4 regions of the Lysinibacillus telephonicus genome follow, and region 2 is predicted to be linked to each of the others. Evidence: riboswitches for the same ligand, from Rfam matches in the RefSeq annotation. Region 2 holds a riboswitch; each other region holds the start of a gene.

Region 1 (8,287 bases), 230 kb from region 2:
AGTGCTTCAAACCCTGCAAGTTTATTCGTTTTAACATTCCACTTTGGCTGATACATCAGATAAAATTGTTTATCTTTAAGTGCTCTCTGTAGGTCTTTTTCCAATTCCATTTTACGTATTTCTTTCATTCCCATTGTATCGTTATAAACACAATACTGATTCTTACCTAACCCTTTTGCTTTATACATCGCCGTATCTGCAGTTTTAAGCAGCATAGAACGTTCGGAATCTTTTATCGAACTGATGCTAATGCCAATGCTTGCCGTGATATATAGTTCATTTCCGTCAATCTGATAAACTTCCTTAATACTTAGCAATATCTCCTCTGCTAATCGTTCAGCTCGTTTCTGATCACAATTTTTTACGATGATTAAGAATTCATCTCCGCCTATCCTAAAGGCTTGCTGATCTTTCTTAATAAACTTTTTCAAGCGAAGGCCAACTTCCTGAATGAGCAAATCACCTGTATGGTGTCCTAAAGTATCATTAATCGCCTTAAAATGATCTAGATCAAGAAATAAAACACCAATCTTTTCATCGCCTATATAAGTATCAAAAAAGCGATTCATTTCATTGCGATTTGGTAGCCCTGTAATTCCATCTTGGTAAGCCATTTTTTCCAATACGTGCCGATCAAAGAATACTGCTCCCCATGATACAAATAGAATAATAAAAATGGTGATGGTTACTCCATATAATAGGAAGAAATTTGCATAAGGATCACTTTCCATTATCATTTCCGAGTGAGAATGAAATTTGGCAGCTTTCATTCCTGTATAATGCATACCGCAAATAGCAAACCCCATAGCTACCGCGGACATCCACCTTAACCAACTGAATGGCGATTGATTATTTCGAAAGCGTAGAAATAGAAATAAAGCTGCAAAGGAAGCAGCAAAAGCAATCATTACAGACAATACCCACCACCCTTTGTCATAAGTAAGCTCGACAGGCATAATCATTGCTTCCATTCCCATATAATGCATCGTGACAATGCCGCTTCCCATTATCAAACCGCCAATTCCAATTTTATACCAGTGAATATCTTTTTCTTTCGTTATGTAAAATGCAATAAACGAAGAAATCATACTTGCTAACATTGAGAGTAACGTCATTGGTACATCGTATTTCACTGGCATTTGAAAATGCATTGCCAGCATGCCGACAAAATGCATTGACCAGACGCCAGTTCCCATTATAAACGAGCCCGCTAGTAGCCAAAAAAATCGACTTCGGCCGTTTGAATGAGAAATTTTCGCCGCAATACTTAGTGCAGAGTATGATGCTAATATAGCAATCACAACCGAAAGCGCAACAATATAATAGTTGTAGTTTCCTTCCAAATACACCTTTATCTCTCCCATCTCTCAACAAATACTCACAAACCTTGAGAATAATTATCAAAATTATATTTTATCAATTTTATATATACAAAATCTATACAAATTCCCAAAACTATGTTCCTTAGCTTTAAAACAATGGATTATTCTTAAAATTTTTGTACAACCTTTGTTACTTAGTGATCAGCGCCGCTCGAGAACACACCCTTACATTGTACTATGGGCAAAATAATCTTCTGCTCTGCAGAAATAAACTATTTGTAAAGGGGGCTGCTCAGAATTTACACATTCTGGACAGCCCCCTCTAGTCTTTATATCCGTTCAGTTAAGTTTCGATATTTCTATTTAGTTCATAGTATTAAGAATAGGATTTACTTTTCCATTTTTCATACCAATTTGTAATATTAAAACTTGGCAAACTATCATATTCTTGTTTTAGTACAGATCTTAATAGCCTATATTGCTCTTCAACAGCAGTTGAGCTGTTTATTGACGCATACAGCCTCATCAGTTCAAAGTAACTTTCTTCTTTATCTGGGTACATTTGTTGAATTCGTTGGTTTACTTTAATTGCCGCTTGAATATTCTCAGTATCTCGATAAAATCTACTCAAAATCAAGCCATGATTCAGCCATAGGCGGCGAAGTCTTTCCCTTTCCCCCTCAGCCCATAAATAGTCGTAATCACCAAGATAGTCTCCTTTATACTCACTAAATACGATTTCATGTTCGTGGATATTATCATTTTTTGGAGGAGTTAATTTGTTTAGCTTTGTTTCCCATTCATTTGTATCAACTAGAATATCTTCAATATGCATTATGTATCCTCCATATAAATTGTTTACACTACTTATTGAAATGGAAGGAATTCCTGCCTTCTTAATTGTTTGACGAATGTGGTAAATGGCGGTATAAAGCTGTTTTGCCCCTCTTTCAATTCCAAAATCAGGCCACAACATTTCAATTAATGTCTCACGATCTACTATTTTTCCCCTATGGTGAAACATATATGCGAACAATTCTTGCACCTTGGTTGTACGCCATTTAAAAATTTCAGGTTCACAACCTGCTCTCTGGTACTTAAGTTGATTAAAAGTGTAAAGTAGGGTATTCTCAACTTTGTTTTCTTTACTATTTGTTTGATGATTATCTAGTCTTCGCTGCAAACGTTCCACAGTTTTTTTTAGACGTTCTATTTGAAGTGGCTTCATTATGTAATCAAATGCATATAAATCAAACGCCTCAAGAGCATGTCTATCATCCCCTGTCACAAATACAATCTCTATATTTTGAAAAGCTCCCTGAATGCGTTCTGCCATTTCTAGTCCATTCATCTCAGGCATATGGATATCAATAAATATTACATCTGGTGAATCTGTTTTTATGTTTTCATAGGCTTGAATAGGATCTTGATATACTCCAACAACTTCCACACCATCAATTTTATTTTCCAGCACTTTTTTTAAATACATTAAAGGCAATTGCTCATCATCGATTAAAATCGCTCTCATAAGCATATCCCCTTTCCTAGTACTCATAATACGTACAAAATTCGTTCTACAAATTTACTACCATTTTGACCAATTAATACCATTTTATAGAATATTGTATTTATAACATTATAAAGTTACATATATTTTTTTGCTAGATTAATATCGGCCAAAAATATAAAAAGTGAAAAGTGAAAATTGTCAAAATACAGAAAGCTATATTATAATGATTATAATGGCAAATCAATTGAAAAATTGAGACGCAAAACTACAGGCCTAAGGTATATTGCTATGGTGGCTGGGTTACCGTAATTTTCTCTTTTAGAGATAAATCGTAAAGGAGCAATACTTATGTTCAAAAAAACATTCCTTGCCTTCAACCTTGCATTTCCTCTTCTCTTAACTCAATGCTATCCTACGATGGGCCATGTACATAACCCTTTATTAGATGTGAATAGCTATAAAATTTACTACGGTGAAATAGATGATTCAAAAGCTGAACAACTTAGCAATTATGACATGGTAGTTATTGAACCCCATGAAACAACAAAAGAACACGTTTCTGAAATTAAGGAAGCGGGCACTATTGCTCTAGGTTATATTAGTATTATGGAGTTACAGACATGGGACGAAGAGTTTGTTGAAAAAGTAAAGGACTCCGATTATTTATTAGATGATGGCGAGAGAGTATACGTTGAAGATTGGGATACTTACTTAATGGATATTACAAATCCCCATTACCAACAGCTTCTGCTCGATGAAATTGAAGAAGAAATTATTGAAAAACAATTTGATGGCATTCTTTTAGATACAGTTGGGGATATCGATGATTTCTATCACGATGATGAAGAAATGGCGTCTTACTTAAGAAATGGTTATGTTGAACTTTTACAATCCATTACTGATAAACATAATGAGTTGCTTTTATTGCAAAATTGGGGTTTTGAGACATTAGAAACCTCTTCAAAAGATTATGTTGATGCGATTATGTGGGAAGACTTTGATAAAAACCGCTTAAAAACTAGTAAATGGGGTCAAGATTGGATTCAATACTTCCAAACACTAGAGAGTGAAGAAAATATTGCAGTATTTACTGTTACTCCAGATACAAAAAGTTTTAAATACAGTAAAAAGTATGGATTTGTTCCATATAAAAATTCAAACAGCATATATAACTAGTTATATATGAGGGACTATTCGGAAAGATTGTTTTTCTGGATAGTCCTTCTATTTATTTAGGACATATATAGCTATCAAAAATTACACTTTCGAATTTCGTTTTCTGACTAACGGTAGGAGGCTTAGTAACGTTGCTCATATCATCATCACAGTATACTTTTCTCACCTTGCTTGTGCAGTAGTTCCTTGTTTAATATTTAAAGGGCCGTTCTAAAGGAATTTTCGAACGACCCTTTATTAAATATTATGGACAAATTATGCCGCGTAATCCCCGCTATATTGTACGAGGGATACATCTTTTACACCATCAATATTTGATAGTTTATGAACAAATGCAGTATTATCAACTTTAAGCTTAATTTTTAATGTTAGCTCTGTTAAATTATTTCGTACAATTTTAGATTTTAACTCATAATTGAATTTAACAAGCTGTGATTTAATCTCATCATATGCTTTTTCATCATAGTGGAGGACTAATAAATACGTTACATCCTTCCATTTCTTTTTTGATAGTATAAACACTGCAATCGCAATGAAAATGGATCCGAAAATTGCAACTGCATAAATAGATGCCCCGACGGCAATACCAACTGAAATAGCCCAAAATAGAAAGACGATATCAAGCGGATCTTTCAATGCAGTTCGGAAGCGGACGATACTTAGTGCACCGACCATCCCTAAAGAAAGTACAATATTCGTACTAATTGTCATAATAACTAGTGAAGTTATCATTGTCATGAGCACTAATGTAACATTGAAATTGTGACTGTAAACGACACTTCGAAAAGTCTTCTTATAGACAAAATATATAAATAGTCCAATTAGAAATGAAACAATTGTTCCAATTAAAATCTGCAAAATTGATACACTTGTAAACGTATCTGAGTTTAAAAAACTTTTTTTAATAATGTCGTTAAAATTTATTCGTTCATCCATATTTAATTGTCCTCTCTTATTGCTTATAGTACATCATACTTTGTTCCCGACAAATAACATATTTTGAAATAGCCGAGCGATGGTGACTGTCCAGCTGAAGGATATCACGAATATAATCTGGTAAATAAGAATTAAACTTTACCTCCATAATCATAAAGGGATATTTTAAAGCTTCAACTGTAACTAGATTCTTCTCAAAAATATCGACAGAGTTCACGCCAGCGCTTAAATATTTATCAAATGTAATTCTTACATCTTCAATATCTTCCATATATGCTTCGCGAACATAATCAACAATTACTTTAGGGGACATATGCTGCGTCCTCATATATAAATAAAAATCTTTTGCGGTTTGATTATTTTTATCCTGTAAAAAATCGTAGTCCCATTCTAATAATCGTTGATATTCATCCTTCGAAATAGAGAGAGATTCTTTGTTGATCATTTCTCCAAATCGATTCTTCTTCTCAAGCTTAATCACACTGTCGCTATGATTATAGATTCGAATCCTAAATTTTTTCCTGCGATAGATTCCATAGTTTTTTTCATACAGATCATTATCATAAACATTATCAAAATAAAGACTGCGAATATGATACCCTTCATCATTTACTGTATGCTTGTCCCTTTTTAAAACAATTTGCAATTTTTCTCTCAGTAGTTCATATTCGCTTATATTAATATAGAATTTCAACTCATGTCGTAGCTTCTTCATTTTTAGCTTCCTTTATTATTAGGCATTGTTAAATAGTATTTGTAATGTTTTCATGTACTTGAACAAGTATGCAGGAGGTGAAAAGACCCTAACCAAATGAAATTGCTTTCATCTATGTGGATCATTTACTGCATCAATTATTAATTAACGCTAAATTTCTTAACTCCAAAGTAAACTATTCCATCCTCATCCAATTCATCAAAAGCCATTTGCTCATTTCCTTTTGTATCTTTAGCAATGACCCGCCAATAATAAGTACCTTTTTCTAATTGATCTAAGGTATATGTTGTTTCAATCATATCTTTTTTCTCATGAACAATCTGTGTAAAGGCAGGGTCTGTACTTATTTGTAATGTATAGAATATATCGTCACCCTGGATATCATAAGAAGCATCCCATGAAAATACATTTTGCTTGCCTTCTATATGGTAATCTAAAAAGAATGGCATCGGCTTTTCCAGGTTTTTATAATATATCTCCTTATTAACCTCCGATTCTCGTACCATTCCAAAATATACGTCTTTATAGTCTGAAATGTCTATATCTAAATGGTCTTTATCAGGTGACCTTTTTACAAATTTGCTTACCACTGGATAATACTCATCTAATAGTTTTTTAGTATTCTCGGGATTAATGATTGAAGATAACTCCTCTATTTTTTTAGTCAAATCATCAACATTCTTTGGATCTTTGAAAAAGCGTTTATGAAGAACAGAACCCCAATAATTTGATAACCCATTTTGCCACTCAGGTGTTTTTGTATGCTCTTCTATTGTAGATGAAGATCTCCAAGCTCCATCATAATCCCATGGGAGGAAGTACCATTTTTCAGAATTCGATGGGCTATATAAATAAAAGTTTTGTGTAATAACATCTCGATTTCCCATCAGTATATTAGTTGCTATCCATGTTAGGTAATTTTCTCTGTCAAAATGCTGTTCTACTACGTCATTAATGTTTAAAGAATAATTATTTACATCATCTAACATATCAATCAGCTTGCGATGATCATTACTTCCCTTATTTTCTAATATTGTTTCAAATTCGTCCTTATTGAATAAAGGATCTGATTCAAGTTTCAACTGATCAGGGTAACGATAGAATTCGAAAAATGCTGCTTTGTATAAATTCCCATTAGAATCTAAACCATGTGATGCTAAAAATCGTTCATTTCCTTGTTCAATATGGGTGTATAATCCATAATCTACGAATTTACCATTTGTATTTTTATCTGTTAAATCCTTTACATACAAATGGACAAATTGTGTACGCATACTTGTCAGATTCGGGATTAGTGTAAAATAATCAAAAGAAAGCTTATTCCTTACTCTAGTTGCATCATAAGGATGTTTATTTAAATTTAATGTTTTTTGACCTTTCCACAGCCCAGCACTATCATATAATTTAATTTTAAAGGACTTTTGTGCAGCAATTCTAGTTGATTTCCCTCTAAGTTCAATCGATGCATTAACATCTGTTTCATCAAATCCAAATAAACCGTCTTCAATTCCTTCTTCTGTACCCTCTTGAATCGTAATATCCAGCTTAGGAGATTTCGAATTACTATTGTGAATACTGTACCAATTGTTTAATTCATAAAAAGATGTATCATTTTTATCTGAAATCGTGATATAAAATGTAACAATAGAATTCTTTTTCTCAAAATCATATAATCTAGGATCCTCATCGATAGTTTGGTTACTGTCCGTTTCTTGTACTTGTTTTTGCTGAGCTTCCACATTGCCGCCATCTGCCTCACCTGTTTCATTCGTACAACCTGAAAGAATCAACATAAAAACGATAAAAGCCATCATAAGTAGTTTGTTCATCTTTTCATATCCTCCAACACACTAATACTGTTTTTTAATCTGATTTATCAGTTCCCACGTAAATCTCCTCTTCTTTTTTTCGGTATGAGTGGTTGTGAGCAAAATGTGTAATAGTCAATATTATTCAAGTAATGGGTTAGTTTCCATAAGCCAAACAGTAAGCTAATTAATGCAGCAATAAATACTGAGAAACCATTATTGTCATATGGCACAAAAACAAATGTAAGTACCATGCTGCCCACAGTATAAATTACCGTAGTGATAGATGCTCCTTTTTGATCATCATAATAAAGTAATAGAAGTACGACTGTGTACATAACAATGAAAAAAAGGTAACCAAGAACCAAAATAATAAAGAGTTGGATTTGCTCAAATGTCAACCCTAATAATGGGAGAAATTTCAACCCCAAAGCAATCGAACAAATCGCTGTAAACAACTGAATTTCCACGATAAATGCAAGCTCTAAAGAGAGTATTTTAAACATGTCCTTTTTCGCTGACAATATATCCCTCAATGGAAAAGAATTTAAAATACGATTATAGTACGTCTTATAGGCTGTATAAAAAGACGTTTCTAAAGAGACAACAAATAAAACCATGGCTGGCAGCACACTTAAATAAGCAAAAAAGACAGGAACATCATAAAAAGGTGCAATGACAAACGTATCTGCAACCGTGTGCTGATACTGTCCCTGCCAGACAATAAGATTATGGCCATATAATCCTAATGTATAGAAGAAACCACAAACAAAAAGCAAGGGGTATTTTTTAAAATAGGCCAGGAATAGAAAATATTTAT
Region 2 (8,287 bases):
CATTAATGTTAAATGATATCGCAGAGGAAGTAACATTATGTCATAGAAGAGCAGAATTTAAAGCACATGAAAGCAGTGTAGATAAATTATACAATTCAAAGGTACAAGTAAAAATTCCTTACGTTGTAAAAGAGCTTATCGGCAATGAAGAGCGAATTGAAAAAGTTGCGATCGTCTCTAAAGACGGAACTGAAGAAACCGTGGAAGTAGATCATGTAATTGTAAACTACGGAAACATCACTTCACTTGGACCTATTAAAAATTGGGGTCTTGAAATGGAGAAAAATTCAATTATTGTGAATTCAAAAATGGAAACAAATATTGAAGGTGTCTATGCTGCAGGTGATATTGCTACTTATGAAGGAAAGGTAAAGTTAATTGCGGTAGGATTAGGTGAAGCACCTATTGCTGTGAATTATGCTAAAAATTATACAGATCCAACATCCAGAGTTCAACCTTTGCACAGTACAAGCATTTTTAAATAAAAGTCGTTTTTTTCTGAAAGGATGCATTTTTACTCTTACTGTATTCTAGAATATTAAAAGAGGAGCAACTCATTTAATGGGGGTGTATGGCGTGGATATTTTAGAAGCTATAAAAACAAGAAGAAGTATTGGGTTGGTATCAGATGAACCTGTCTCAAAAGAATTAATTGATAAGATTTTAGAAGCGGGAACATGGGCACCAAGTCATTACAGAACAGAACCGTGGAAGTTTTTCGTATTAATAGGAGATAGCCGACTACGATTAGGGAAAACACTTGCTAAAATTGAAGAAAAGAATATGGATGATCCTTTAAGTGAATCAAACCAGAAAAAACTTACCAAAATTATTGAAAAGCCTTTTCGTGCTCCCCTTATCATAGCTGTAGCAGTTGAACCTAGTGATAATCCAAAAGCAATTATCCAGGAAGAATATGGGGCTGTTTATGCAGCAATTCAAAACATGCTGTTAGCTGCCCATGGGCTTGGGCTTGGAGGCTATTGGAGAACTGGGAAACCTACTTATGATCCATTAATGAAAGAGCTTTTTAAGATATCTGAAGATGGTGAAATATTAGGCTTTCTTTATTTTGGTCATCCTAAAAGAGCAGTTCCAGAAGGAAAAAGAAGAGATTTAAATGAAGTGACGACATGGCTATCAAGCGAAAATGATTTTGATAAGCTAGTTTAATAGTCAGTTCTGTAAAAAAATTAAGGCTTACTTCTAAAGGGTAATTTACTTAGAAGTAAGCCTTTTTGTTTATGAAATTGTTTTCAGTAGTCTAATTGATAAAAAATAAAAAGAAGAAACTCTCAACATAAGAGTTTCTCCTCCAATTTTTAGGCTTCTACAGTTAAATTCCAATAAGCAGATTGAACTTCTTTAACTTTAGCAATGTACTCCTTTTGAATATCAAATAACTCTTCAATTGGAAGATCTTTAAACCCTTCTATAAACGGATCTTCAACATCTGTTCGATATCCACTTAGTTCTTCTACAATAGCGAGTGAACAGAACGGCACATATGCAGCGCTATATCCACCTTCGTGACAAGCTACAAGCTTTCCATTACAATGTTTTTCAGCTAAATCAAGCATAAATCGCGTCATTTGTCTGTATCCTTCTGCATTTACCATCATTCGAGCAAGCGGATCAAACACACTGGCATCTTGTCCGGCTGATATGATGATTAAATCTGGTTTAAATTGGTCGGCAATTGGTTTTACAATTTCATTTAATGCGTGCATGTATCCTGCATTTCCCGTCCCTGCAGGAAGAGGAATGTTTACATTGCGACCAATACCATTTCCATTACCAGTATCTTCTCGATTTCCACGGCCAGGTGGATATAGGCGTTCTTGATGCAGAGAAATAAATAAAACGTTTGGATCGTCATAGAAAGCTGATTCTGTTCCATTTCCATGATGCACATCCCAGTCAAGAATCATTATTCTTTCTAGACCGAGTACCTTACGGGCGTATTTAGCAGCAATTGCAACATTATTGAATAAACAGAATCCCATTCCTAGCTCTGCCTCAGCGTGATGACCTGGGGGACGCGTCAAAGCATAAGCGTTATCTACTTCGCCTTTTACTACAGATTCAACTGCTGTAATTGCTCCACCAGCTGATAATAAAGCGATTTCATAAGAGCCTTTACCTACCAGTGCTAGTGCACCTGCATCTCCAAAACCAGCTTCGCTTAGTTCCTTTACCTTATTTATATACGATTCAGGATGATAAAATTTAATTTCCTCAACAGCAGCTTGTCGAGGTTTAATTTGGATTAATTTATCCATTAATCCGCTTACTTCAAGTAGATTTTTAAAGCGTCGTTTTGTTGCGGGATTTTCCGAATGAACATCAGTTTCGATATAACCACCAGGGGGCATAAATAAAGCACCATTCCCAGTATCATGCCAGAAATACTTTTCATCATAAATAAATGCCGTCTTCTTCAAATATAATCCCTCCACCTTTAATTTTTATTATTGCTATTTCCATTAAAATATTTTTATTAGAAACTTACTATTACCCAAGTGGGTGATTTTATAGAATATTCATAACATTTAAACTACAGAAATATATATAATTAGGAGATTAATAAGGAGGGAAATTATGACTAGTCATAGTTTGACAGCTAAGGAATACGAAAGAATTATCCATTTTTCGTCCGAAATTGCTTATCCAGTGGAAAATATACGCTTACACATTCAACATAAACTAGCTGACATTTTTGTGTATGATCAAACTATTTTTTGGTATGCAGACGATAATGGGAATTTAAGGGATCCTATTAATTACAAGCTTAGTGATAGAGCATTAATAGACTATCTTGTTGAATATCATCATTATGACTTATTACATCCGAATAAAAATGTTAATTTGTTTCGTGAAAAAAGAGCTATTCGATTAGTTGATCTTATGGCACCTAAACAGTATGAGAAATCTCCTTTTTACAGTGAGTTTATGAAGGAATATGGATATCATGATGAACTAGTAGTAGCATTACTTCATCAAGGAGTTTTTGTTGGAGTTATAGGAATGGCTCAAAAAAAAGATTCTTATAAATTTACAGCAAATGATTGCATAACATTACGCTTAGTATCAGATGTTATAGCATCTGTACTTCAACACCAATTTAATAATAAAAATGGTATCGGTCTTCTTTCCGAAAGAGAACAAGATGTTGCGATTTTAGTTAAAAAAGGGTGGACTAATTCAGCAATAGCTAAAGAATTGCATATCTCTATTAATACAGTAAAGAAACATTTGCAAAATATTTATGAAAAATACGATGTAAGTAATCGAACTCAGCTGGTACAAAAACTATAGTATTTGTTTTCCCTGCTCCTAAAAAAGAAAAAGAAATCATTTTATGGCTGCAAAATGTAAGAGAAGTGAGTATTTAAATGACATACTCACTTCTCTTAATTGGGAATTATAGGTGGATTAAGGATCACTAAATTTAATTAGGTATTATATTTAATTAAATTTCAGTTTGAATTTACAATGATCATCTCCGTCTGTTTTACAACAAACTCGGCGAACTTGATCCGTGTCCAGTACATTTTTAAACATTTCTGTCTCACAACGGCAAGCCATTTTAAACTCCTGTGCAACAGAATAGATAGGGCAGTTATATTCAATCAACTCAAAGGTTTGGTTATCTAATTGGGTAACATTTGCCATATAACCTTTTTCATTTTGTATGTTAACAAGTTCATCAATTTTTTCAGTTATTGATTTATTGTTCATTCGATTTTTGTATTCTTGAGTAAGTCGATTTTCTCTTCTCTCGAACAAAAGCTGGATGGATTTCTCACCATGAAGTTCTTCTATATCCCTAAGAAACTCAAGTGTTATTCCCTCGTAGTTTTTAGGGAAAATTTGATCCCCTTTATCTGTCAATGAGTAAACTTGAAGTGGTCGACCCATTGATTGTTTAGTTTCAGTAGATTTAACAAGTCCTTCATTTTCTAAAACAATTAGATGCTTTCTAACAGCCATATGAGTAATATTTAATAGCTCTGTTAGTTCATTAACTGACAATGAAACTTCTTTTTTCAGCAGCTCTAAAATACGATCTTTAGTATTGATTTTAGCTTTAATCATACAATTCACCTCAATTCTTAAGTAAATCCATACGATGATTTAAACCTGATTAAACTATAAAATGGGTTGGGAACTACCACACTACTTATTTATTATACTATAAAGTATAAAATGTAAAATAGGAACCATTGTCACAAATTTAAAAGCTAGTTTAAAAAAATAGAAAGTTAATAGAAATACATAAATTTTGCAAACACACTATCCAGTTAAAAAAGGTTTTAGCTTTTTAAAGAATATAGGAAAAGGATGTGAAAGATATAGTAAAAAATATTTATAGTCATCCTTTTAACTATAAAGTATATTTTAATTAGATAATGAGAACGGAATATTGTTCCTCATTTGAAAAAGGCAAATCTATCGAAAGGTAGAGACGCAAAGTCACAGATCTTCCGTAATTATACAAAGATGGCTGGGCTGCCAAATGAAGAATGGAGAAGCTACTCAGATAATACCTGAGTCTATCAAAATTCTTCCCTAATAAATTTTGGAGGGATTTTTTTATGTCAAAAAAGTATTTTATTAGTAATGTCAGAAATGTGTTGGCTACAAGTGTAATGGCAACGGCGTTTGCTTTTGGAAGTGGACAGGCATTGGCAAATGAAGAGCAGCCAGTTACTCAACAAGTTGAAGAGCAAGTTGTAGAAGAAAAAGAAGTTAAGGAAGTTGCACCTTCCGAGGAACAACAAACAACAGAAAATACTATCGATGATTCTAAAACTGTTGAAGGTGTAAACGAAGATTCATTAAGTAAAGTTGAATCTGAACCAAAAGTTACAAACGAGACTGAAGAAGGAACTAACGAAGAAACAGATGGTGAACCAGTAGTAGAGGAAAGCGAAGATACTGAAAAAATTGAAGAAGAACCTTCTTTAATACCAGGCGACTTTTTTTATTTTATGAAAAAATTAAAGGAAAATGTCCAATTGGCACTTACATTTGATGATGTAAAGGAATCAGAGCTACTAGCATCTTTTGCAGAAGAACGTATTGCAGAAGCAGAGGCATTACTTGCAGACGGTGAGGAAGAGTTAGCTAGTGAATTGCTAGAAAAAGCATTAGAACAGCAAGAACTAGCTTTAGAAAAATATGAAGAAGAAAAAGAAGCAGAACAAGAAGTTGAGGAAGAAGGAACTGAAAATACTGAAGAGACAGCTGCAGAAGAAGACGCTGATTCAGAAGGTTCTGAGCTAGAAACTAAATTCGCTGCAAATATCATTGCTTTACAAGCCGTTTTAGAAAAAATAGAAAACCCTAAAGCGAAAGAAGCAATTGCAAAAAATATCGAAAAAGCACAAGAAAAGCTTGAAAAGAAAATAAATAAAGAATTAACTAAGCAAGCAAAAAAAGCTGAAAAGAAAAGTGAAGAGCTTGAAGCTACTACTGATGAAAAAAGCTTAGAAGAAAATGTGGACGTTGAAAATAAAGAAGTAATTGTAGAAGAAAATGAAATTGATAATGATGCTGAAGCTGCAACTTCAAATCAAGAAACAACGAATGAATCAACTGTTAATACCGAGAAACAACAAAAAGCTGTAGAGGCTCAGAAGAAAGCAGCAGAAAAACAAGCTGAAGCTGTGAAAAAGGCTGAGGAAAACCAACTAGAGGCTGCAAGGAAGCAAGCAGAAGCTGTAAAAAAAGCGGAAGAAAAACAACTTGAAGCCGCAAAAAAAGCGGAAGAAAAACAGCTTGAAGCTGCAAAAAAAGCACAAGAAAAACAAGCAGAACAAGAAGCAAAGCAACAAGAGAAAATTAATAAAGCACAAGAAAAACAAGCTGAAGCTGCAGCAAAACAAGCAGAAAAGGAAAGTGAAAAAGCTGTAAAACAACAAGAACAGCAAAATAAAGAATCGGAGAAAAAAGCAGAAAAGGAAAGTAAAGGCAATGGAAAAGAAAAAGGAGAATAAAAAGTAGAAGTTTTTATTCTCCATCAAAAAATGTCCCGAAAGTATTCAAATCTATACTTTTGGGACATTTTTTAGTTTCGATTCGTTAATATAACCCCGCCAATTACAGCCAGTCCCCCTATTACTTGGGCAAGCTTAAGTTGTTCTCCTATGAAAACAGTGGCAAATATCGCTGAAAAAAATGGGATGAAATTTAAATAAATGCTTGCACGATTTGCACCAATTTGAATAACGCCGTAGTTCCAACTTAAAAAAGCAACGATGGATGCTAAAATGCCTACATAAAAGACTGCCCCTATTGTTTTAACAGACCAAATGATTGGACTATCTAATGTAATATGCTCATAAATTGCGAATGGCAATAGCATTAGTGCACCGATTGCAATACTTACTAAAAATGTTGAAAAACCTGGCAATCGATCAGCGTATTGTTTAACTAATAACGAATAAATACTCCAACAGAAAACAGCTACAATAACAATTAAATCCCCTTTATTAAATGTAAATTGCTGTAGACTTTCCAATGAACCTCCTGAAAGAATAAAAGTAACTCCTAAAAGTGAGATAGCAGTTCCAATCATTTGATTTCTGGATAAACGTTCTTTTAAAAAAATAAAGGAAAGAATATAAATAAAGATAGGTGTTGTTGAGTTCATTAAGGAAGCATTTATGGAAGTAGTTGAATAAACACCAATATAAACAAGTGTATTAAAAGCTGCCACTCCTGTTAATGCAAGGACAAGAACAATCTTCCAATGCCCTTTGAATTTTGGCCAATCTCGTTTAGCATGCTTAAAAGCAAGAGGAAAGAATACGAGAAATGCTAGACACCATCTTAAAAAGGCAAGGGTAAACGGAGGAATTTCACCTGTTACCGCGCGCCCAATTACAAAATTTCCTCCCCAAAGAATGGTCGCTAATATTAGTAAAATATATGGTGGGAATTTCATACAAAAACTCCTTCAATTTAATATATTTATTATAGCGATACAGTAATTGCTTGTTCAACGCCATTTTCATATTTCGGAATAGTTTAGAAAGAGTTATTTTATACCTCACCATAGAAGACGTTGGTTGTAGATACAAATAATCTGTATCAAAGCCCAAACAGGTACAAATAAATTTTGTACCGAAGCTTAGGACGCTGAGTAATTACGCTGATAAGTAATTGATATGGTACAATCTTTTTATCAAAGTCAGGGGGAAGTATAAATGAAAATTCGACCAAAGCGATTAAATATTGGGGATACAGTAGGCGTAGTGGCGTTAAGTAGCCCGCTTGCGATGGAAAAGCTGCCAGAAAAGCTGGAGTTTTTAGAATCACTCGGACTTCGTTATAAATTAGGCGAAACAGTTGGACTAACAGGCAACTATTTATCAGGAACAGATGAGGAACGGCTAAATGATTTACATAAAATGATACAAGATCCTGAAATAAAGGCGATTTTTTGTTTAAGAGGCGGCTACGGGGCTGCCCGTATTGCAGACCGTATAGATTACCAGCTGCTTACCGAAAACCCTAAAATCTTTTGGGGATTTTCAGATATAACATATTTCCACAACGCTTTTCAGGAATATTCAAATATCGTAACGTTCCATGGACCAATGCTGTCATCAGTTGGATCAAATCATTTTTCAGAGCTATCGAAAAAAATGTTCCAACAGCTTTTCATACCATTTGAAATTCAATACGATGCAAATATTTCCCCTCTTCAAACAATTGTGCCAGGGTCTGCCCGTGGGGAATTAACAGGTGGAAACTTGCATCGGCTAGTAAGTACATTAGGGACAAAATTTGAATTTGATGCAAAAGGCAAGATTCTGTTATTTGAAGATATTGGGGAGCCTCTGCAAAAAATAGACGGCATGCTTAATCAGCTCCGCCTTGCACGGAAGCTGGATGAGGCGGCTGGTTTTGTAATAGGCAATTTTTCAGAGCTTGAGGATGGAGCACAAATAGAAGATGTGTGGAACATTTTTGAAGAATATTTAAAACCGCTTAAAAAACCCGTTGTTACAGGATTTATGATAGGACATTGTGAACCAAACATAGCATTGCCATTAGGGGTAGATGCTATTTTAGATGCAGATTTAAAAATATTAAGGGTATTACCTGGGGTTGAATAATTAAAAAGAAGCCGTCTCAATTTGAGGCGGCTTCTAACATAACGTCTGTCAAAATTAAGATTACTATTAATCAAGTCTTGTGGGCTTTTACTATAGTTGGTTATTAGTTAAAGGTCACAAAGTAACAGGTTAAAGGTAATCGGTTTCACATTAAGTTT
Region 3 (8,287 bases), 220 kb from region 2:
AGTGCGTTTATAGAAGGATTAGAACTAGAAAAATTTTGAGAGGGAAGAACGGTGTTGTTGGGTAAAGGTTTATTTCAAAAGTTTATTAAATATAGTTTTGTAGGTTGTATTAGTACGTGTATTTACTTTCTTTCTGTTTTTGTTTTAGTAGAACGATTTCACAATGAACCTGTAATTGCTTCAGCTATTGCCTTCATTATAATGACTATTGTTTCGTTTTTTTTGAATGTACGTTATACATTTGGTAGTAATGTTACATATCAGAAACTATTGCGTTTTTTTATTGTATCCACAATTGGTTTTACACTGAATTTCTTGCTAATGTTTTTTATTGTACGTATCCTTGATTATCACTATTTTGTAGGGGAGTTAGTTACAATTTTAGTAATCCCTATTGTTAATTTTATATTAAATAACTATTGGACTTTCCAATCACAATATTAAAATGTACTTAATCCTTAATTGAAAATAATAAATTTTGCATTCTAACATCACGATGATATATACATAATGATTTGTAATTCTCGGACACTCTTTATAGGGTGTCTTTTTTGTTCATTTTAGTTAATTATATATATTTGGCTTCCTAATAAAGTAAATTAGCATTTATTATTTCACATTTTTAAAAGATGATTAGTAGTAATATTCTATCTATTCAGAATTAATAAAATTAGAAAAATGACCCAATCCACATGGTATTATTACGTCATAATGTAAATAATTACAATAAAAGCAAACTCATTGAAAAATGAGGACGCAAAGCTTCAGGTCTAAGGTTCATTGCTATGACGGCTGGGTTGCAATCTATTATGAATACAATTTTTTTCTAACATTTTGCAACCCTTTTTTCAAAGGGCTTTTTTTTGTAAGTAAATGTTTTTTATTTTAAATTTCCAATTTATAAAGAACGTTTATAAAAGGCTTTAAAATAAGCAATTGGAGGAATGACAATGGATTTTAAAAGTGTACAACAACTATTTCCAAGTGAGGATGGAAGCAAGCTTCAACAAAAGGCATTCTTAAAAAATATTGAAAACTTGGTAATGAACATCGACAATTTAAAAAATCCTAACAAATCTACGTTAGGTACTATTCAAGAAAAAAGTGATGATTTTTATAAAGAACTTATAGAGAATACAAATACACCTCAAACGGGAATTGAAATGGAACAAGTTGTCCATGAGTTAATAAATCTCTCAAAGGGAAGTCCTTATCAAACAAGAAACTATGTAACTAATTCTATTCCGCTAGCAAGTATTCCGGGAGTTATCGGCCAATTAACAGCATCTTTATTAAACTCAAATAGTTTGTGGGATGTTTATGGACCAGCAGCGACAGAAGCAGAGGTTAGAGTTATTTCGATGATGTCAAAGATAGTGGGATATGATTATACAAAAAGCTGGGGCTATACGACATGGGGTGGTCAAGGAGCTGTATTTAACGGCTTGCGGCTTGCGATTGTTAAGCAATTTCCAAACTCAAATAAGGAAGGCATTCCAAATAACTTATATTGCTTTGCTTCTGAAAATGCTCATTATAGTTTACTAAAATCTGTTGAGGCAACTGGAATTGGGAGCAATCATTTAATAACTGTTAAAGCAGGATCAGATCATTCCATGGACTTAGATGATTTAAGATTAAAACTGGAAAAAGTCATTCAAAATGGAGGAATTCCAGTTTATATTGTTGCAACTACAGGAGCAACTGATAGTTTTGGAATCGATGATGTTAAAGCAATTAAAGAAATAGCTGCTGAAATAGAAGAGAAATATCAATTAAAACCAATTCATATTCATGCGGATTCTGCGATGGGCGGATTTTATAGCTTTTTCCGTGAATATGATTTTATGAACAATCCACTTCAATTTGAAGAAGAAGTATTAACAAGTCTGAAGAAAATAAATAATCGAATGAAATATATTCATCTTGCTGATAGTTGTTGTTTTGATTTCCATAAACTTGGACAAAACCCTTACAACGCAAGCCTTTATTTAGTTAAAAATGGACAAGACTTTGGCTTACTTGACCTAGAGGAATTTGATACACCGTATGTAGGCAATCGAGGCTATGGAAGCTACCATACAGGATATACTTTAGAATGCTCGCGAATGGGAAGCGCAATTTCCATCTATGCATCATTATTAGCTTTTGGTGTGGAAGGTTATCAACAATTACTAGCTAACTATATTCGTGTAAATTTAGCTTTCCGTAAAAAATTAATAACAAATTTCCCTAGAATAGGTATTACTAATAGCGAAACAATCGGACCAATTACTACTTTTAGATTGTATGAGAATAAAGCAAAATGGGATCTTGAAATAAGCGGAAAATTAAAGGTCGATGAAATTGAAAAAACAAACGAATTAAACGATCGATTATTTGAGATTTTAGGTAAAAATCGTGAAGATGTATTCTTTGGAGATACAAAAAAACAATGTATGGTATATGCTTCAGATTCAAAAGAACGACTTCCAGTTTATGTAGCAAAGTTTTTCTCAATTTCTCCTTATACAACAATAGAACATTTAGACCATATTACCACAGCTCTAGACAGTGCTATTAAAGAACTGGAGGAAATAGAAAATGAAGTTCTTATCTAAATTTAAACATTCTATTCTTATGAAATATGTTTTAAGTTTTGTCATTCCTATTGCAATATTTTCAATTTGTTTTAGCTTCATTCTATACACATTTTCACAAAGTATCGTAAATAACCATGTGCTAGTGCAATTTGAAAAAAACCTTGAGTTATTAGTACAAGAGGCGCAGTTGGAAATTGACCCATCTGTTGCGGAGGCTGCGGATGATGGAAATCAACAACAATATCAAGAACTTTTAAACCTTCTAAATAATTTTGCTGAAAAACATGATTCGATTCAGTTAATATATATTTTGACACAAAAAGATGGTAAAAGTTATATCGTTGGAGTTAACGGTGATGACTTATATGGAACAGAATATGCGATAACTGGGGAAATGAATAAAACATTCACGGAAGGTTCAACTGAAATAAGTGATATTTATGAAGATGAATATGGGGTTCATAAATCCATCTCTGCCTCTCTTGAAGGAACGAATATGTTAATAGGGATAGATATTGATGCATCGTTCATTCAAAAGTTGTTGTCAAATATTTTAGCTGTATCCATTATTACATCCTTGGTATTTATTATAATCGGAGTGGCTATTGCTTTCGTAGTAAGCAAGAAAATTATCAATCCACTTATTTTAATTCGAAATTATGTAAGCCGTGTAGCTGACGGGGATCTATCTATGGATGAGCTCAACATAAAAGGGAAAGATGAAATCGCTCAATTAGCTGAAGGTATTCAAAGGATGGTGCAAAGTTTAAACGAATTAATTGCTTCCATCTCAGTAAACGCAGACACAGTAGCTGCTACCTCTGAGGAACTTATGGCCGGTGCAGAGCAAACAAGTCAATCTATTAACCAAATTACTGGGGCAATTCAAGAAGTATCTAGTGGTATGGAAAATCAAGTATCCCATATTGAAAATATGAACGATAGCGTATCGAATATTTCTAGTAGTATGCAACAGATTTCTGAGAATATAGGTATGGTTGCGAACAATTCACAAAAAACAACTAATATTGCGGAAAATGGCAGCAAGGTTATTGAAAATGCTGTGGAAAAAATCCATTTCACTTATAAGACAATACAAGAAACTTCTGATGTAGTGAACCGTTTAAGTGATTATACGAAAGAAATTAGTGACATTGTAACAATCATAACTGAGATTACAGATCAAACAAACTTACTGGCATTAAATGCTTCAATTGAGGCAGCACGTGCTGGTGAACATGGGAAAGGGTTTGCTGTTGTTGCCGAAGAAGTTCGTAAACTGGCTGACCAATCTAAAGATGCTGCTAACCATATAAGAAGCAAAATTGAAATAATTAAGGATGAAGCTGCAAATGCGGTTGAATCCATGGCTGTAGGCTACAATACTTTAAAAGACGGTGTTTCATCGTTCGAACATGTCGGTGTTGACTTTGGTAATATTTTGGAGTCGGTTAATAGTGTCAACAATCAAATTATAGGGATTAATCATGCAATCGACGAGATGAACAAGGGAATACAACTTATTTCAGCTTCAATGAACGAATTAAGTGCTATTTCCACTCAAACATCTGGAAATATTCAAAACGTTGCTGCTTCTTCTGAAGAGCAATCAGCAACTATGGAAGAAATCTCTTCATCAGCAAATAGTCTTTCTCAAATGGCAGAAAACTTAAATGAGGCAGTAAATCGATTTAAGTTATAAAATCTAATCAGGATAGCGTATTTTGGAAAACGAATTGGGATAAAAGGGGAAATATTTCCTAGAGAAAGGAAAAGAATAAAAGTGTAGAAAAGGATTTTTTACTTTTCTTCACTTTTTTAAATCTCGCTAGACTATGAAATTCCAGTCCTGTCTATTTGTCTACAATGGCAGCAAAAGAATGTTAGCTTGAAGGTTCATTTGCTGTCTCTATATTTTTAGATGAATTCAATAATACAACTCCTCCAATAATCATTAATATTCCAAAGACCTTTAGTGAGGTAATAACTTCTCCCCATACAACTACACCAATTATGGCAGTTAACGCTGTTCCTATTCCCGACCAAATGGCGTATGCTAAACTTAAGGGGACTGTTTTAAGACACATGGATAAGCAATAAAATGACAATGCATAACCGGCAATTACCCCAATAGAAGGGGAGACAATGGTAAACCCCTCAGACATTTTTAGCATTGTAGTAGCAAAAATCTCTCCAACAATAGAGATCGCCAAAAATATATATCCTTTCATCTATCTTCCTCCCATTCTAGAATTAATGGGTTCCGCCCATATTTAATAAAATTACTCCGAAAATAATTAAAACTAACCCAAATAGTTTTTTGTTATTAAACTCTTCTTTGTAAATGATAATGCCAACTATCGCAGTAAGTGCTGTTCCCACACCTGCCCAAATAGCATAAGCTACTCCTAGTGGCAGCGTCTTCAAAGATAAAGATAAAGCATAGAAAGCAATACCATATCCAACGATTACCCCAAGAGAGGGGAAGAGATTTTTAAAGCCGTTTGTTATTTTTAACATTGAACTGCCGAACACTTCACTAACAATAGCTAAGATTAATAGTAAATATGCACCCATGAGGATTCCTCTCTAGTCACTTGTAATAGATATGAATTTTTCCTTTAGTAATGATTGATACAAAGTTTATTGTGCAGTCTAGATGTTTTTTTGTAAAGCTTAGTAAACACGTCAATGTTTTGAACGAGGGAAAATTAATCTTTTAATTCTTCTTAATTTTGGTTGATCTTGGGTATGGTAATACATTAACATTCATATATGATTATATGTTCATATATGTATTTTTGGAAGGTGGGACTTTAATGTATAACACAATTGTAATAGGAGCGGGACAAGCAGGTCTTTCAATTGGGTATTACTTAAAACAAAATAGTGATAAATTTATAATATTGGATAAAGGGCAGGAAGTCGGAGATAGTTGGAGAAATAGATATGACTCATTAGTTTTATTTACACCTAGAATGTATAACTCTTTACCAGGTCTAGTGTTTGAAGGAGAGACACATGGATTTCCATCGAAGTTTGAAGTTGTAAATTATTTAAAGCGATATACAACTACATTTAACCTGCCTATTAACCTTGAAACTGAAGTAGTAAAAGTATCTAAAATCAAAAATGTTTTTTACGTAAAAACTAATCAAGGCGTTTTTAAATCGAAAAATCTAATTATTGCAACTGGAGCATTTCAATATCCAAAGATGCCACTATTTTCAAGGGATTTGTCAAAAGAGATTTATCAAGTTCATTCTTCCCAATATAAAAATCCTAGCCAGCTAAAAGACGGAAATGTACTTATTGTCGGTGGTGGGAATAGTGGGGCGCAAATTGCAGTCGAGCTATCGAAAGAAAGGGAAACATACTTAGCAATCAATAAAAAAATATCGTACTTGCCTTTAAGTATCCAAAATAAAAGTATTTTTTGGTGGTTTGACAAACTGGGTATTTTAAAAGCGAATACAGATTCCTTTTTGGGTAAAAGGATTCAAAAAAGAGGCGACCCTATATTTGGCTATGAATTGAAAGATGCTATTAAAAGAAAAGAAGTAACGATAAAATCAAAAGTAATTGCTGGGAAGGATAATCAAATTACCTTTGGAGACTTGTCTACTTTAAATGTGAATAATATTATATGGGCTACTGGTTTTGAGTCAAAGTATCCTTGGCTAGAGATAGAAGAAGTGTTTAACGAAAAAGGACAAATTATTCATTCTAGAGGTGTCTCAAATATAAAAGGACTTTACTTTATCGGTCTGCCTTGGCAGTATCGTCGGGGATCAGCGTTGATGCAAGGAGTAGGATTTGATGCAGAGTTTATTGTTCAACATTTAAAACATTTTTCAGAATAGTAGTAGATTTTTTATATAAGCGTGTAAATTACATGTTGAATGTTAAAAACGAACAAAGTAAACTTCTTGATTTTAAAACGAGGAACATATATTTAAATAATCACAATTATATAGATCTCAAAATAATCGTGTAAGGTCTATTATTTGAATGGATAATTTTACTGAAAGAAGGTTGAATAGTGGAATTGGAGATTCAGGAAAATGATGCAATTGTAGAAAGAAAAATCTGCTATGATTCAAAAATAGTTGAGCATAAATGTAAACTACTACTAGCAGAGCAGCAAAGGGTAGTACTTTTACATAAAATCGAACACTCTTTTTCTATGATGGCTGGTCAAAAGAAAAAAACTATCCCTAAAGGCAGTTATACAATTGCGTATTATTGGATGGACAAGCCTTATAATCTATATTTTTGGAAAGATGAAAAAGGAAATTATATAGGAGCTTATTTTAATATTGTTAAAAATACAAAGTCCTTAGATAAAATAATTGAATTTGAAGATTTGATTATTGATGTTTTAGTCCTTCCTAATGGAGAGTACTTTATTTTGGACGAAGATGAGCTGCCGGAGCCTTTGGAGCAATTTGAGAATGGGTACGTACAAAAGGCTTTAAACTCTTTATTGGACGTAATAAGTGAACTTATTCAGAATGTAAAAGCAGAAACGGAAATGTTACTAAAAATGGATAGAAGCAATAGTCTTACTGCAATAAAATAGTTTTTTTATCTCTACCTATATTCAAGTTTCAATATTAATTAACTTGATTTCAACTTGGAGTGAATTTTTAATTAGTTATTTAATATTTCGAAACTAAAAACAATCTCTTCCACTATGTGAATGTAGGAAGAGATTGTTTTATATTTGAAGTTAAATTGCCCAATCCCCATTACGGAAAATTGGTACAATTGTGCCGTCTTGCTTAATGCCGTCGATATTCATTTTATCGGAGCCAATCATGAAATCAACATGAACCGTTGATGTATTCATACCCTGTGCTAACAATTCTTCTTGGCTCATCGATGTTCCTCCTTGAATTGTCGTTGGGTAAGCCGAACCAATTGCTAAATGGTTTGATGCATTTTCATCATATAGCGTATTAAAGAAAGTAATGCCTGATTGTGAAATAGGGGATGGATCTGGAACGAGTGCTACTTCACCTAAACCAGTTGCTCCTTCATTTTCAAAGACTAATTTCTTAATTGCTTCATCGCCTTTTTCAGCAAAAATTGCAATGATTTTACCATCTTTAAAATGAACTTCGATTCCTTCAATCAATGTCCCTGCGTAACTGAGCGGCTTAGTGCTGCGAACTACACCTTCCATACGGCGAGTATCAGGAGCTGTAAACACTTCCTCTGTTGGCATATTGGCAATAAATTCTTCACCTTTTGGATTATAGCTTTCAGCACATGTCCATATATGATTTTTTGGCAAGCCTAAGGTTAAATCAGTACCAGGAGCTGTATAGTGAAGTGCATCAAACTGGATTTCATTTAGTTTTGCAGCTTTTTCATTTAATGTCTTTTTATGGAGATCCCATGCAACAATTGGGTCTTCTTCATATACCCGACATGTTTTGAAAATTTGATCCCATAATGCATCAACCTGTTCTTCAGATGTTTCAAGGTTGGGGAATACTTTAGCAGCCCATCCTGCACCAGCAGCAGCCGCAACCGTCCATTTCAAATCGTCATTTTGAGTAGCTTTTCGTTGGATATGGAAGGCTTTACTAGAAACATTTTGGTAAGCAGCAACCTTAGCAGGATCTACATCATTTAATAGACCCGGGTCACTTGAGATAATTGAAAGTCTGCTAACACGGTGATTTAATACATGATCT
Region 4 (8,287 bases), 410 kb from region 2:
GTTCTTAGCGCGGCTCGGCATTTTAAATCCAAAGCTGATGGTGAAGTTCCGTAAGTACTCATATTTTGTATTATTTGTTTTAGCGGTACTACTTGCACCACCAGATCTTATATCAAATTTACTGATAGCAATTCCGCTATTTATTTTATATGAAATTAGTATTGTAATCGCACGAATTGGTTATAAAAAATATAAAATCGCGGAAGCAATACGTCAGCAGGAAGAGAAAGAAGAAGCTCAAAACCAGCAAGTAGAAGCATTGCTGGCAGAACAGCGGCGCCAAATTGAAGAGATGACAAAGCAACAATAAAAATTAAGCCTATTTTCGGACAAGAAGTTCGAAAATAGGCTTTTTCATTTTTAATTATTAAACTTTTAAAAGTCTTTCACATTAGAAAACAACGGAAAGCTGTTCCCAAAGCGCAATACTTCAAGTGAAATACGCTAGAAGTGGTTGATGATATTTATTTAGGCACTTGATCCATAATTTGTTGAAGCTTATCAGCATTCATTTGAACTAATGTAACAAAACCATTTAACATCATATGGGCAATAATAGATGTAAGTAATCGCTTCGTTTTATAATAGAGAAATGCAAAAATAAAACCGCTAATTGTATAAAGAATGATATGGGTAAAATCTAAATGAATTACAGCGAAAACAATGGAACTAACGATACCGGCCACCCAAAAGCTTTGAGTTTGTATTAACGAGCCAAAAACAACCCGTCGAAAAACTAACTCCTCTAAAATCGGACCAAAAAATACAGAGGCTAATATCATGATAGGGGCAATTTCCGTTACAAGCAATATGGTTTCCGTATTTTCCGAACCGAAGTCAATCCCAAGGGCTAACTCAATCATTGCTCCAATCGATTGACCTAGATATACTAGGAAAAAACCGATAATTCCCCAGCCGATTGAAACGGGTATAGATGCTTTTTCCCCTTTAAATATGTTCCAAAAATTTTTATTTTTATTAATTAAAATAATACAAACGATGAAAGCAATAATTGCCGATATAGCGGACCACCAGCCTGCTATCGCAATACCTGCCTCTGCCCCGTCTTTATTTATAAAATGAAGGAAAACCTTCCTCACAGGTGGAATAAGTACTATAAAGCCGGATAATTGAAATCCAATGTAAGTAAGCAATACGTAAAATGCAGTTTTTTGTGTTTGAATATTAGTAGTAGTACTCAATAGAGAAAATCCCTCTTTCTAAAAATAGAGTTTAAAACATAGTATAAGTAGATAAACTATCAGAGGCGTCTGAATAAGATTATCCAACTAAATTCTATTGTAGATGAATATGGAAAGAAAACAAAATTTTTTACGCTTCGTACTTGCAAAAATAAATTGAATTCTTTATTATAATAATTGTGTTAGCACTCATATGAAGAGAGTGCTAATAATGATATTTAAACTAAAATTTGTAGGAGGTTGTTTCACTTGTTAAGACCATTAGGTGATCGTATCATTATCGAACTAGTTGAGGTGGAAGAAAAATCACAATTCGGAATTGTACTTCCAGATTCAGCAAAAGAAAAACCACAAGAGGGTAAAGTTGTTGCTGTGGGAACAGGTCGTGTACTAGATAACGGCACACGTGTCGAGCCTGAAGTAAAAGAAGGCGATCTTATTATCTTCTCTAAATACTCAGGCACAGAAGTGAAATATGAAGGTAAAGAATATTTAATTCTCCGCGAAAGTGATGTACTAGCAGTAATCGGCTAAAAATGTAAAAAATGAATCTTAAGCAATGGGCGCCTTTACATACTATGAATTGTTTGGCGCTCGCATGCTACTTTTGATTTTTGAATAGAATATAAAATTTGGAGGTTAGCAAAATGGCAAAAGATATTAAATTCTCAGAAGAAGCTCGTACGCTTATGCTACAAGGTGTTGATAAATTAGCAAACGCAGTAAAGGTAACATTAGGTCCAAAAGGCCGCAATGTAGTATTAGAAAAAAAATTCGGTTCTCCATTAATTACAAATGATGGTGTAACAATTGCAAAAGAAATCGAACTTGAAAATCCATATGAAAATATGGGTGCAAAACTTGTTGCTGAAGTTGCTTCAAAAACAAATGAAATTGCTGGTGACGGTACAACAACAGCGACAGTTCTAGCACAAGCAATGATTCGTGAAGGACTTAAAAATGTAACGGCTGGTGCTAACCCAGTAGGTATTCGTAAAGGTATGGACAAAGCTGTTGCTGCAGCAATTCAAGAGTTGCAAGTTATTTCTCGTCCAGTAGAAAACAAAGAAGCGATTGCACAAGTTGCTGCAATTTCTGCTGCTGATGAAGAAGTAGGGGAATATATTGCTGATGCAATGGAACGTGTAGGTACTGACGGTGTTATCACAATCGAAGAATCTAAAGGTTTCACTACTGAACTTGATGTAGTTGAAGGTATGCAATTCGATCGCGGCTACGTATCTCACTACATGGTAACTGATACAGATAAAATGGAGGCTGTATTAGAAAATCCATATATTTTAATTACTGATAAAAAAGTTTCAAGCATTCAAGAAATTCTTCCTTTGCTTGAACAAGTTGTTCAACAAAGCCGCCCATTATTAATCATTGCTGAAGATATTGAAGGGGAAGCTTTAACTACATTAATCTTAAATAAACTACGTGGTACATTTAATGTAGTAGCAGTAAAAGCTCCTGGCTTTGGTGATCGTCGTAAAGCAATGTTAGAAGACATTGCAATTTTAACTGGTGGTCAAGTGATTACTTCTGATCTTGGCTTAGAGTTAAAAACAGCTGATGTAACTTCTTTAGGTCGTGCCGGTAAAGTAGTAGTATCTAAAGACTACACAACAATTGTTGAAGGTTCTGGAAATAGTGATGCAATTGAAGCACGTGTTAACCAAATTCGTTCTCAAATCGCAGAAACTACTTCTGAATTCGATAAAGAAAAATTACAAGAACGCCTTGCAAAATTAGCTGGTGGTGTAGCAGTAATCAAAGTTGGTGCTGCAACTGAAACAGAATTAAAAGAACGTAAACTTCGCATCGAAGACGCATTAAACTCAACTCGTGCTGCTGTTGAAGAAGGTATTGTATCAGGTGGTGGTACTGCACTTCTTAACGTATACGGTGCAGTTGAAAAAGTACTTGATGAAGTAGAAGGCGACGTAGCAACTGGTGTACGCATCGTGTTGCGTGCTTTAGAAGAACCAGTTCGTCAAATTGCAAACAATGCTGGCCTTGAAGGATCAATTATCGTTGACCGCTTAAAACGTGAAGAAGCAGGTATTGGCTTCAACGCTGCAAACGGTGAATGGGTGAACATGATCGAAGCTGGTGTAGTTGACCCTGCAAAAGTAACTCGTTCAGCTCTTCAAAACGCTGCATCTGTAGCTGCTTTATTCTTAACAACTGAAGCAGTTGTAGCAGATATCCCAGAACCAGCTACTCCAGCAATGCCTGACATGGGTGGCATGGGCGGAATGGGCGGCATGATGTAAGGCCAACACGAAGTTGGTCACTCGGACGTTGCGACACGATGTCGCGGTTTTAGTCCGAGTTCCTCTGCCCGTCAATGCCTTGATATATAAGGGTTTGTATGTAAAATGAAAGTGGTTTGCTAACATAGAGGATTTTAATCGAGGCTTCTCATTAGTTGTGAAAACTTTTGGGAAGCCTCTTTTTTCATGTCTATTGTAACGTGGGGATAGGTGTTTTTAGTGAACGAACCGGGGGCTTTATTATGCCCCCTATAGCTTTCTTCGTAGACAGGTTCTCTAGTCATTGAATCACTCGAGAGAGTTTACTCACAGGGCTTGGCTGCGAATTATGAAATAGTTCATCCACACCATTTTAAACTATTGTGCTTACCGTTTCTTAGTGGTGGTTAATGAAGTTTTAGTAGTTTTAGCAATCCAGCAGCTTTTAATTTGTGATTATAAGCTGCTGTCACTAGAACGATTGCGCGGCTTATTAAGTGCATCATCTACAAAATTGTGAAACTACGAAAATGTAAGAACTGTTTCTGTGAATATCTTACTTACTGAACGATTTTAAATTTTGCTTACCCCAATCATACATCATTAAAACAATGGGCATTAAGCTTTCGCCTAGTTCTGTCAATGAATATTCCACTCGTGGAGGAACTTCGGGGAAAACTCTTCTTTGAACAATACCATCTTCCTCTAACTCTCTAACTTGGGTTGTTAACACCTTATGTGTGATTTTGGGAAATAAGTGTTTAATTTCACTAAAACGTAATGTCCCATTAGTTCCTAAATAGTAAATAATCGTAATTTTCCATTTGCCGCTAATGATGGATAAGGTTAATTCCTTTTCACAATTAAATTCACCATTCTCAATTTTCTTTCTAACTTCCTTTCGTAAATCGTGCATAAAATACTTCTCCCCCTTTTTATCAAAAAGTATCCTTTAAGTAACTTTCTCACAAAAAAGTGCGTTCTTCCAAAGAAAGGAATCATTTTTTAGAATAAATTTAAGATAGGGAATATTCAAAAAACAGACCCTCTATAAAAGAGGAGAAAAAACTTTGATAACTCTATCAATGGGGATGTAAAAACTTCGTAGTTAAGGTAAGAAAAATGAAGGGGGAAAATGAATGACAGGAAACAGAGCCGTAGTTTATAGAGGGGCAGGGAAAGTAGCTGTTGAAGATATTGGCTACCCAGACTTGATCCTAAGAGATGGGCCAGGAGTAAATCCTTTAAATGTAGGTCGTAAGTGTGACCATGGCGTAATTCTAAAGGTTGTAACAACGAATATTTGTGGAAGTGACCAACATATGGTTCGAGGCCGGACCACTGCTCCTGAGGGGCTTGTTCTTGGTCATGAAATTACGGGTGAAGTCATTGAAGTAGGGCGAGATGTCGAATTTATAAAAAAAGGAGATCTTGTATCCGTACCATTTAATATTGCTTGTGGTCGTTGCCGCAGTTGTAAAGAACAGAATACACATATTTGCGAAAATGTTAATCCAGATCGTCCCGGTTCCGCATACGGTTACGTGGACATGGGTGGATGGGTAGGTGGGCAATCCGAGTATGTAATGGTTCCCTATGCAGACTTCCAGTTGCTGAAATTTCCAGATAAAGATCAAGCTCTGGAAAAAATCCTTGATTTAACTATGCTTTCTGATATTTTCCCAACAGGTTATCACGGTGCGGTGAGTGCTGGTGTAAAGCCTGGTTCTACTGTGTATGTTGCTGGAGCTGGACCAGTTGGCTTGGCTGCAGCCCATTCTGCCCAACTCTTAGGGGCCTCTGTAGTTATCGTTGGTGATTTAAATAGTGAGCGACTAGCACAGGCTAAGAGCTTCGGTTGTGAAACAGTAAATCTTAGAGAACATCCAAATCTTGGAGAACAAATTGAACAGATTTTAGGAAGTCCAGAGGTCGATTGTGCGATTGACTGTGTCGGTTTTGAAGCCCACGGACATGGTAAAGGGACCGGTGAAGCTCCAGCTACTGTATTAAACTCCATAATGGAAGTTACCCGTGCTGGAGGGCGACTGGGTATTCCTGGTCTATATGTTACAGGTGATCCGGGGGCAGTCGATGAGGATGCGAAAATCGGTACATTAAAGGTTCGTTTGGGGCTTGGATGGGCTAAAGCTCATACGTTTGTAACTGGTCAAACACCGGTTATGAAATATCACCGTGACTTAATGATGGCTATCCTGAGCGGGAAAGCGCAAATTGCTAAAGCTGTAAATGCAACACCAATTTCTTTAGATCAAGCACCAGCTGCATATGCTGAATTTGATCAGGGAGCTTCCAAGAAGTTTGTCATTGATCCTCATGAAATTTTAAATAAATAAGTTAGACAAATGGCCTATTATTATGAGTAATATTACATTAGATTTAGCTAAAAAATTATTTCAGGTGTGAGAAGCGAAAAATTTGAAGTTTCCATGGTTATTTCAATTGTTGATGAGGGTAGAAATTCACCGAGATGATGACTAATTAGTAAGCGCTGACATTGCCCCAAATAAGGCATGGACATCTGTTGCGTTAAAATGCCTTGTAACTCAGAGAGCATGCTGTAAGGCAAACAGTGTTTGAGCGGTTATCAAGAAGCTTGAATTAGCAATCAAACTTTAAATTAAATAGTATTACTCTTAACGCCATCTCTCAGCAATTAACCTAAGAGATGGTGTTTTTTTGATTTTCAGGCTTACTCATTCTAATAGAGGAAGGTACTGTTCTAATAGATCAGAGAAGGAGTCTTTTTCATTTAGCCATAGAACCTTCGTATTGCATTTACAATAGTATTTCTAGGAAGATTTAATTATCCCGATTATAATATAGTGCATAGTTTTTCCTGTAGAAAATAATAAGTATTTTGGTTTTATTGTCATAAATTATTGAAATTTGTATAATTACATGCGATTATTATAAGAGATGAGTTTAATCTTATATTTATGGAAGATAAAGGCAAACTATTCCGAAAGGGTAGGACGCAAAGCCTAGGGTCTAAGGTTTAGTAGGATGAATCAAAATCCTGCAATTTAAACGATGATCGCCTGGTTACCAAATTTACGGATTCTTACTAATTTAAATCCTTTGGCTATTCTATGAAAAATAGAGTAGTTTTTTTTTGGCAAGTTTTATTCCATAAGCTAGATGATTGCTAATTATAAAACAAGCTTTTGTACATTTATAATATTTAGCAATAACTTTGTGTAGTGAAAGTTTTAGAGAGGGATGATAACAGTTTATTGACGTGCAAGATGTGGAAATTCTAATAGTTTCACTAAAACAATAGAAAGGTTTGGCAATATGAATAAAAGAAGATTTTCATTTAAAGCAAAAGTTTTAATTTATTCTTTATTACTATCGTTAGTACCGATCATCTTTGTTGGATTTTTAGTAAATAATACAGTTAGCAAAATAACTGAGAAAGATTATCTCAATTTTAGTGAAAGAGAAATTAAACAGGTTGATAATGGAATTTCTATGTATTTTGAATCTATTAGGGAAAACGTGAGTTTACTAGCTACCAACCCATCTGTTATAAATGCTGATTCAAGTATTACCTCCTATATGGATGTAGCAGGGGAAGATTCAATTGACATGACTCCTTCTACTAATGGGGAAAAAGAGCGAGCAATATATGAGGTGTTTTCTCAATTTAGTGAGAGTCATCCAAATGCAGCTTATGTTTATATAGGCACATCGGATGGAGGTTATGTCCAATATCCAGAGGGTCCTGTGCCAGCAGGCTTTGATCCAAGAGATCGTCCTTGGTATACGACAGCAGCTGAAGATCCAGGAAAAGTAAAGTTAACAAGCGCCTATGCAGCAACTGGAATAGAGGGAATTATCGTAAGTAATGTTGTTACGATTGAAAAGGACGGAAAAGAAATAGGTGTGTTAGGTCTGGATGTAAGTCTAGATGGTTTAACAAATATGATTAAGGAAATCAGCATAGGAGAAAATGGTTATGTAATTCTAGCGCAAGAGGATGGAACAATCCTTGCAAATCCAAAGAATCCAGAACTGAATTTCCAACCAATTTCCGAACTGAATGTTCCGGAACTAGAGGATTTAAGTAAAGATGGTTCATTTGAAGCAATAATTGATGGAAAAGAATATGTATTAAACACAGTCACATCAAAAAATGAAGGCTGGAAATATATCACTGTCATCGAAAAGAGTGAACTTTTAGCGACGGCAAACTCCATCCGCACAAATATCTCTATTATTGGTGGAATTATTGCAGTAATAGCTATAATCGTTTCTATTTTCGTGAGTCAAGGTATAACACGAAGAATCAAAAATATTGGTGATGTATCATTAGCCATGTCTCAAGGTGATTTAACTCAATTAGTTGAGATTAAATCAAATGATGAAATTGGAGATATGGGTAAGAATTACAATATTATGTCTAATAGTTTAAAAGAAACGATTAAAAAGATTTCATTAGAATCTCAGGCATTATCAGCTACATCTGAGGAACTGGCAGCATCTTCTATTGAGAATCAAAAAGCCTCGAATCAAATATCTGATTCTATCCAAAGCGTCGCCTCTGGAACAGAAGAACAAAATGTGGCAATGAAGAATGCTGTAGGGATTATAAATGAAGTGTTTAAGCATGTTGATGATGTGTCAATGAGCATGGACAATGTAAGTCAGTCTGTTCATTTTTCAGCAGAAACTGCTAAACAAGGTAGTGATGTTGTTTATCAAACTGTAAAGCAAATGGGTGAAATAGATAAAAATGTGAGCTCTTCTGCTGAAAAAATTGGCCTATTAAATGAGAAGTCGAACGAAATTAGTCAAATT

Evidence for each region. A riboswitch is a leader RNA that binds a small molecule or an ion and turns the genes downstream of it on or off. The one in region 2 is predicted to bind cyclic di-GMP.
Region 1: another riboswitch for cyclic di-GMP. It lies ahead of MKY04_RS19010 (putative glycoside hydrolase); the one in region 2 lies ahead of MKY04_RS17905 (DUF5667 domain-containing protein).
Region 3: another riboswitch for cyclic di-GMP. It lies ahead of MKY04_RS18990 (pyridoxal phosphate-dependent decarboxylase family protein); the one in region 2 lies ahead of MKY04_RS17905 (DUF5667 domain-containing protein).
Region 4: another riboswitch for cyclic di-GMP. It lies ahead of MKY04_RS19700 (methyl-accepting chemotaxis protein); the one in region 2 lies ahead of MKY04_RS17905 (DUF5667 domain-containing protein).

The regions. Positions count from the first base shown of each region.
Region 1 covers NZ_CP155468.1:3,911,131-3,919,417, forward strand. Annotated here, with positions in the region: gene MKY04_RS19000 (bifunctional diguanylate cyclase/phosphodiesterase) at 1-1,343, opposite strand, end outside; gene MKY04_RS19005 (response regulator) at 1,699-2,850, opposite strand; cyclic di-GMP riboswitch class I at 3,057-3,140, shown strand; gene MKY04_RS19010 (putative glycoside hydrolase) at 3,181-4,008, shown strand; gene MKY04_RS19015 (DUF4956 domain-containing protein) at 4,264-4,944, opposite strand; gene MKY04_RS19020 (polyphosphate polymerase domain-containing protein) at 4,961-5,659, opposite strand; gene MKY04_RS19025 (CotH kinase family protein) at 5,800-7,488, opposite strand; gene pelG (exopolysaccharide Pel transporter PelG) at 7,536-8,287, opposite strand, start outside.
Region 2 covers NZ_CP155468.1:3,684,179-3,692,465, reverse strand. Annotated here, with positions in the region: gene MKY04_RS17930 (NAD(P)/FAD-dependent oxidoreductase) at 1-485, shown strand, start outside; gene MKY04_RS17925 (nitroreductase) at 577-1,173, shown strand; gene MKY04_RS17920 (class II histone deacetylase) at 1,323-2,444, opposite strand; gene MKY04_RS17915 (LuxR C-terminal-related transcriptional regulator) at 2,602-3,318, shown strand; gene MKY04_RS17910 (metalloregulator ArsR/SmtB family transcription factor) at 3,469-4,098, opposite strand; cyclic di-GMP riboswitch class I at 4,436-4,520, shown strand; gene MKY04_RS17905 (DUF5667 domain-containing protein) at 4,599-6,002, shown strand; gene MKY04_RS17900 (DMT family transporter) at 6,074-6,952, opposite strand; gene MKY04_RS17895 (S66 peptidase family protein) at 7,215-8,129, shown strand.
Region 3 covers NZ_CP155468.1:3,900,638-3,908,924, reverse strand. Annotated here, with positions in the region: gene MKY04_RS22325 (GtrA family protein) at 52-444, shown strand; cyclic di-GMP riboswitch class I at 722-805, shown strand; gene MKY04_RS18990 (pyridoxal phosphate-dependent decarboxylase family protein) at 951-2,600, shown strand; gene MKY04_RS18985 (HAMP domain-containing methyl-accepting chemotaxis protein) at 2,584-4,284, shown strand; gene MKY04_RS18980 (DMT family transporter) at 4,466-4,813, opposite strand; gene MKY04_RS18975 (DMT family transporter) at 4,836-5,159, opposite strand; gene MKY04_RS18970 (NAD(P)/FAD-dependent oxidoreductase) at 5,402-6,445, shown strand; gene MKY04_RS18965 (DUF402 domain-containing protein) at 6,625-7,164, shown strand; gene MKY04_RS18960 (aminopeptidase) at 7,315-8,287, opposite strand, start outside.
Region 4 covers NZ_CP155468.1:4,092,261-4,100,547, reverse strand. Annotated here, with positions in the region: gene tatC (twin-arginine translocase subunit TatC) at 1-310, shown strand, start outside; gene MKY04_RS19725 (type II CAAX endopeptidase family protein) at 465-1,202, opposite strand; gene groES (co-chaperone GroES) at 1,452-1,736, shown strand; gene groL (chaperonin GroEL) at 1,850-3,484, shown strand; gene MKY04_RS19710 (winged helix-turn-helix transcriptional regulator) at 4,020-4,379, opposite strand; gene fdhA (formaldehyde dehydrogenase, glutathione-independent) at 4,603-5,820, shown strand; cyclic di-GMP riboswitch class I at 6,426-6,537, shown strand; gene MKY04_RS19700 (methyl-accepting chemotaxis protein) at 6,782-8,287, shown strand, end outside.